DNA from 2 places in the Paraglaciecola sp. L1A13 genome. Region 2 is predicted to be linked to the other one. Evidence: predicted binding sites of a transcription regulator. Region 2 holds the regulator's gene; the other holds the start of a gene.

Region 1 (3,297 bases), 160 kb from region 2:
GCCTCTCCCAGCCCAGTGAATACCACTGGTTTACACTGCAGTCTTATCACCCCTAGAGGATCTTCATACAAAGTGGGGGGAAACGTTTTGGTTGTTAAGCCACATAACACAGCACTTAACTTATCGACCACAGTTACGGCCGAATAAGGGTCATTGATCCCAGGAGAAAGCGCTCGCACTGCAATTTCCACTAGTTGGCGTATAGCAAATTCCGTATCTTGAATCGGGGTACGATGCGCACCTAAACGGATCAATTCGGTTATTTGGTCAGGCTCACAAGCAAGTGCAGAACCGTGAAAATATGCGGTACCTAAAGGAGCATTTTGCATTACAAAATCACCTGGCATGTGCTGTACATCAAGCGCCATATCGCATTCTTGCGCTAATTTTTGCAGGTTTGCAACGTCCAATGTTTGTACATAGCCACTGCTTGGAGAAATAAACGTTTGTCGATTCGGATAAACTTGACTGAAATTCGGGCCATCACCGCTGAGTTGCGGCTTTTTATCGCTGTGTTCTTTGGGAAATAGACGTTCAATAATTTCATTTAATTCGCGGTATACGTTGTCGATCACATTGTCTGCCTGGATAGCCCTGGCCACGTGATGAATAAAGTAAATGAGTACGCCAACTCCTAAGACAGCTAAGATTACCGACGTGAGAATACTCAAGCCAGGAACAAAATTTTGATCATCGAATGATTTCGTTGCCTGAATAATCAATAAGCAATAGATGAATGTTGACACGAAAAAACCCAAAACACATTGGGTGCCGGTGTCCATCATAAAGTTACGAATAAGCCTCGGACCAAATTGAGACGATGCCAAGCTTAACGCCACCACAGTAATGGAAAATGCAATACTGGTGACAGTGATCATTGACGAGGCAATAGTGGTAAGTAAAGCCCTAGCAGACTCGGGCGACGTTTGGTAAAAGTCAGCGAAAATCGGCAGTTCACTTTCGGCGCCGAAGCGATCAAACGCTAGGCCGACTTGAGACAAACCAATGGCAATAATCGCCATGATGGAAGGAACGAACCAAAAACTGGTTCTGATGGTTTCCCATAAAGTAATTATCCTTGTATTCATGTCACTTCCTTTACCTGAATGCTGCCTGATTTGAGCTGCTATTTTTAACGCTAGCGCGAGTCTTTATATTATGGGGTCTTTTTAGCATTCTTTTTCTTTATAAGAACCATAGCAGCCCCTAATACAATAATAACAAATACCCCGAAAGCAGCTAAAAATGTCATAAGAAAACTGCCATCGCCCAGACCACCTAGGCCTACGATTGCCCCAACGGAAACAATTAAAATGATAATGGTGATTTGTAATAACACCTTAAACACTCCTTGGCGTTTAACGCCAAATAAAAAATTTATACCACCTAGCTTACTAAGCCAACTTTGACTCTGTGGTATTTCGGACAGCTAAATTGTATGAGACCCATAAAATTTTAGACATTAAAAAAGGGTGCAAGCACCCTTTTTTAATAATTTAGCTTGTTTACTGCTAAAGCAGATTAACAATCTGAATCTTTAGCACCTGCACCTTCTTTCACATCTTCGCACGCATCTTCGATTGCGTTGCCTGCGTCAGTTGCCATTTCGTCAACTTTCTCACCAGCGTTTTCAGCATTGTTATCGTTACAAGCTGTCACTAAAGTAAGTGAACTAAAAACCATCGCTAAAAGTGTAAATTTCTTAAGTAAGTTCATTATGTATCTCCGTGTTTAAATAAAAGTGAAATTATGTGTTGTGAATCTAGACTTTCGGGCCTTTACCGCGAATAGCATTCGCTACCAACGATAGAACCAGTAGTACTAAAAATACAAAGAAAATGATTTTTGCAATACCAGCTGCAGTTCCGGCTATACCACCAAAACCCATAACGCCAGCTAAAATTGCGATGATTAAAAATGTTAATGCCCAACCCAACATAATATTCTCCTAATGTGTTCTAAATTGATTAACGATTATCTTAATGCTCTATTCATGCCAGCATATTAAAATCAACCTAAGATACTGATATAATTAAATTATTTTAAATTTTTCCGAAAACGTTAGTGAGAATTTGTAAACCTTTGTTGAAATATTTACAATTAGAAACGGAACAACTTTCCCAAATCATTTAGACTATTTAAGACAAATTTCAGTTAATAATGGAAAGTGGTCCGAACCAATTTCAGGCAGGCGTGACAAGTTGACGAGCTCAAAGTCGTCACTGTGAAAAACATGATCCAGTGGCCACCTAGCCAGCCGATGTTGAGCGTGAAACGTATTGAACGCACCTCGTCCGATGCGTGGGTCGCACAAACCACTTATCCGTAAAAATGCTTGCGTTGTTGGAGACCAGGCTACGTCATTTAAATCACCACTGACGATGACAGGCAATGAACCCTCCCCATCATATTTTGCAATTTCCTTGGCTAAGCCTAGCAATTCAATATCACGCTCAGTCGCCTCTTCATTCTCCGTGGGGCTCGGGGGCGCAGGGTGAACAAAGTGACACTTAACCTGCTCACCACTTTCCAGTAGGGCAACGCAATGTACCGACGGCACGCCTTTTTCCACACGCTCAGCAGTGGTAATTTGACTTAGTGGTAATCTGCTGAAAACATGCATCCCGTATAAGTTTTCCAACGGGTAGTTCACTCGGTATGGATAGGCTTCATGTAATGGTTTCAAAGCGTCTTGCCACCACTGATTACTCTCTAACGTGACTAAAATATGCGGCTGTTCTTGTTCAACCAACTTAATTAATTTTGGCGCATCATGATTGGTCATAAGTACATTGGCATTAATGATCTTAATACTGCGCTTTGGATCAGCCGATTTTATTTTCTTGACCATGACAGGCACGAGAGGTGTATAAGGTAAAATCCAATGAATTTGATAGGCAAGCGCAGCAAGATTAACGCTAATAAGCAGCGCCATATACATTAAATTTTGATGGTAGAGTGCACCCATCGCCACCAAATTAAGTATCAGTAAACCGGCTATTTGTAAGCGCGGAAATTCCCATGCTCTCACCATCCAGTGGTCGCTGGGTAAAAGCGGAGCCACCGTCAACAGTACTAGAAATGCGCTAGTAACGATAAAAATTGTGAACATGCTTATTCTCAGTATCAGTCATAAGTTAAGACAGAACTGGCTATATCGTGGACCAGCAGCTTAACTAGTTTTAAAATCGCCCCTAGGAGCAAGTGGAGTATTTTGGTTAGTTTGCTCAGCAGGTTCAGGCGCAACCACTACCTTGTCGACTTTAATATCAAATGATTTGATAAACGCATTTCTTA
Region 2 (3,297 bases):
TGCTCGGTCCCAATGGCGCGGGTAAAACGACCACCTTCTACATGATAGTGGGACTTGTACCCCTAGACAAAGGCGAAATATGCATCGACCAGCAAGATCTTACCTTGCAACCAATGCATATGCGGGCACGTTTAGGGATTGGCTATTTGCCTCAAGAAGCTTCTATTTTTCGTAAGTTGACTGTGTATCAGAATTTAATGGCTATTTTGCAAACGCGCAAAGAGCTAACGACAGACCAAAGAGAGCAACAGGCAGATTCATTATTAGACGAATTCAATATTAATCATATTCGAAACAGCGCTGGTATGAGTTTGTCAGGCGGTGAACGCAGGCGCGTAGAAATAGCGCGTGCCCTTGCCGCTGACCCAGAATTTATTTTACTTGACGAGCCCTTTGCTGGTGTAGACCCTATTTCGGTTAATGATATCAAGAAAATTATTCAGCATTTACGTGATCGTGGCATTGGTGTTTTGATAACAGACCACAACGTAAGAGAGACACTCGATGTTTGTGAAAAGGCGTATATTGTCAGCCAAGGTGAATTGATTGCTTCCGGTACAGCCGAAGAAGTATTAAGTGATCAACGTGTAAGAGATGTATACCTAGGTGAACAATTCAGGCTATAGTTACTGTGAAACAGCCACTCTTTTTATCGAGATATTTATCAGGCGCTTGGTGAGACAAATACAGTCAAATTGAATCAACCACAGCATATAGATAGTTTGCAACGGACATAATAAAGAAGTAAATGAAACCCTCTTTACAATTAAAATTTAGTCAATCACTCACTATGACTCCGCAGTTGCAGCAGGCTATACGCTTGTTGCAGCTTTCTACGCTGGACTTACAGCTAGAAATTCAAGAAGCGTTGGATTCAAATCCGCTTTTGGAGATAGAAGAGCCTACTGACCAAGAATCTGGCGACAGTGCACTTAACGATAATTCGTTAGATCCTGCGTCTAAAGACAACAATGAGATCGTCGAAACTAGCAGCGATAATATTGATGCAAGTGAAGCCCTAGAAAAAAATGATATACCCGAAGATTTACCCATGGATACCACGTGGGATGAATACATCAGTGCGTCATCCGCTCCTGCATCAAGTATTTCGAGTGGGTCAGCAGGCGACGATGAGCAAATTTTTCAGGGGGAAACCACTGACAATATTCAAGATCACCTGCTATGGCAGATGCGCTTAACACATTTTAGCGATACTGATGTGGCGATAGCGACGGCCATTATTGACTCTATTGATGAGTCTGGTTATTTGACCATGAGTGTTGAAGACGTACTGACGAGTATGGATGATGAAGAGATAGAACTTGATGAAGTTGAATGCGTGCTAAAACGGATTCAGATGTTTGATCCTATCGGTTCAGGTTCTCGCACTCCGCAGGAGTGTTTATTGGTTCAGTTACGTCAGTTTGCGCCAGATACGCCTTGGTTAGAAGAAGCCAAAACACTGATCGGTGAGTATGCGGATTTACTGAGCAGTAAGGATTATCGGACGTTAATGCGTAAATCACGTTTAAAAGAAGATGATTTACGCGAAGTAATGCGCTTACTCAAGACATTAAACCCACGTCCAGGTAGCGCTTTGATAAAAGGCGAACCAGAATATGTAATACCTGATGTTTCGGTGAGCAAAAAGAATGGCCGCTGGACAGTCGAACTCAATCCCGACAGCTTGCCAAAGTTGAATGTAAATCAGCAGTATGCGGCCATGAGTCGTAAAGCAAAAAATACTAGTGACAGTCAATTTATTCGCTCACACATGCAAGAAGCCAAATGGTTTATTAAAAGTGTTGAGAGTCGCAACGATACGTTATTAAAAGTGTCAAACTGTATAGTGCAACAGCAAATGGGCTTTTTTGAACACGGTCCAGAAATGATGAAGCCTATGGTATTGAATGATGTAGCAGAAATGGTTGAGATGCATGAGTCGACTATTTCTCGTGTTACCACGCAAAAGTATATGCATACCCCTAGAGGTATTTTTGAGTTGAAGTATTTCTTCTCTAGCCATGTTGCTACCGAAACTGGCGGAGAATGTTCATCAACTGCAATACGTGCGTTGATTAAGAAATTGGTCGCGGCTGAAAAACCCAGTAAGCCGTTAAGCGACAGCAAGATTGCTCAATTGTTAGCTGATCAAGGCATTATGGTTGCTAGGCGAACGATAGCAAAATACCGGGAATCTCTTATGATACCCCCGTCGAACCAACGAAAAAGCCTATTGTAGGCTGATTAAAGAAGGAAGAGGCGTTATGCAAATTAATATTACTGGTCACCATGTGGATGTTACCGATTCACTTAAAGATTATGTTGATACTAAATTTACCAAGCTAGAGCGGCACTTCGATCAAATTAACAATGTTCACGTCATTCTCAATGTAGAAAAGCTGAACCAAAAAGCTGAAGCTACGATACATTTGAATGGAGCAGATGTTTTTGCAACCATGGAACACAGCGATATGTACGCCGCGATAGACGGGCTAATAGATAAGCTCGATCGCCAAGTCATTAAGCATAAAGAGAAAGTTAAGCGCCATTAACCCATCAGGTAAATAATGGAAATTTCAAGTATTCTTCACCCTGACTGCGTTTTATGCGCAGTTCAGGGTTCTAGCAAAAAACGCATCTTAGAGCTCATCAGTCAGGTGGCCTCTCAGCACCTTGTTGAGATAGACCAAGCCACTATTTTGGCCAGCTTAAGTAGTAGAGAAAAGGTGGGCTGTACAGGAATTGGTGGTGGTATTGCGTTGCCCCATGGCCGTATAAAAGGTCTTGAGTCTACCTTAGCTGTGCTGGTGACTTGTCAACCTCCGGTTCAATACGATGCTATCGATAATATGCCTGTGGACATATTTTTCGCGATATTGGTGCCTGAAGAGAAGGCCAACGAGCATTTACAAACCTTATCCGCGATCGCCAAAAAATTCAGTGATAAAGATGTCTTGAAGGAATTGCGTAGCGCGACTACTGACCAAGCACTATTTCAGGTACTCAGTTGATATGAAACTTATTATTATAAGCGGTCGCTCAGGCTCAGGTAAGTCCGTTGTATTAAGATCGTTGGAAGATTTGGGCTACTACTGTGTCGATAACATCCCAGTCAATTTGTTGCCTACGTTGACCCATACTGTAGTCGATGAGTATGACCAAGTGGCGGTCAGTATTGATGTGCGCAATCTCCCCAAAGATCCCAATGAATTGGTAGAGATACTTGATTATCTACCTTCGACGTGGGAAATGACCATTCTTTATTTAGATGCTAGCGATGATGTACTTATCAAA

What was found. Region 2 encodes sigma-54, which starts transcription at its own class of promoters, with help from an activator protein. Its sites were predicted from a motif close to GTTGGCACGNNNNTNGNNT; they were not measured.
Region 1: GQR89_RS18855 (DUF1328 domain-containing protein) is a predicted target of sigma-54. The motif match lies at 1,983-2,001, and genes of this name have one in related genera.

What each region holds. Positions count from the first base shown of each region.
Region 1 is NZ_CP047024.1:4,445,454-4,448,750, forward strand. Features, by position in the region: gene GQR89_RS18840 (DUF2254 domain-containing protein) at 1-1,088, opposite strand, end outside; gene GQR89_RS18845 (hypothetical protein) at 1,157-1,339, opposite strand; gene GQR89_RS18850 (hypothetical protein) at 1,522-1,716, opposite strand; gene GQR89_RS18855 (DUF1328 domain-containing protein) at 1,763-1,939, opposite strand; gene GQR89_RS18860 (endonuclease/exonuclease/phosphatase family protein) at 2,135-3,112, opposite strand; gene GQR89_RS18865 (DUF748 domain-containing protein) at 3,173-3,297, opposite strand, start outside.
Region 2 is NZ_CP047024.1:4,286,516-4,289,812, reverse strand. Features, by position in the region: gene lptB (LPS export ABC transporter ATP-binding protein) at 1-626, shown strand, start outside; gene GQR89_RS18105 (RNA polymerase factor sigma-54) at 749-2,242, shown strand; gene hpf (ribosome hibernation promoting factor) at 2,268-2,555, shown strand; gene ptsN (PTS IIA-like nitrogen regulatory protein PtsN) at 2,571-3,014, shown strand; gene rapZ (RNase adapter RapZ) at 3,016-3,297, shown strand, end outside.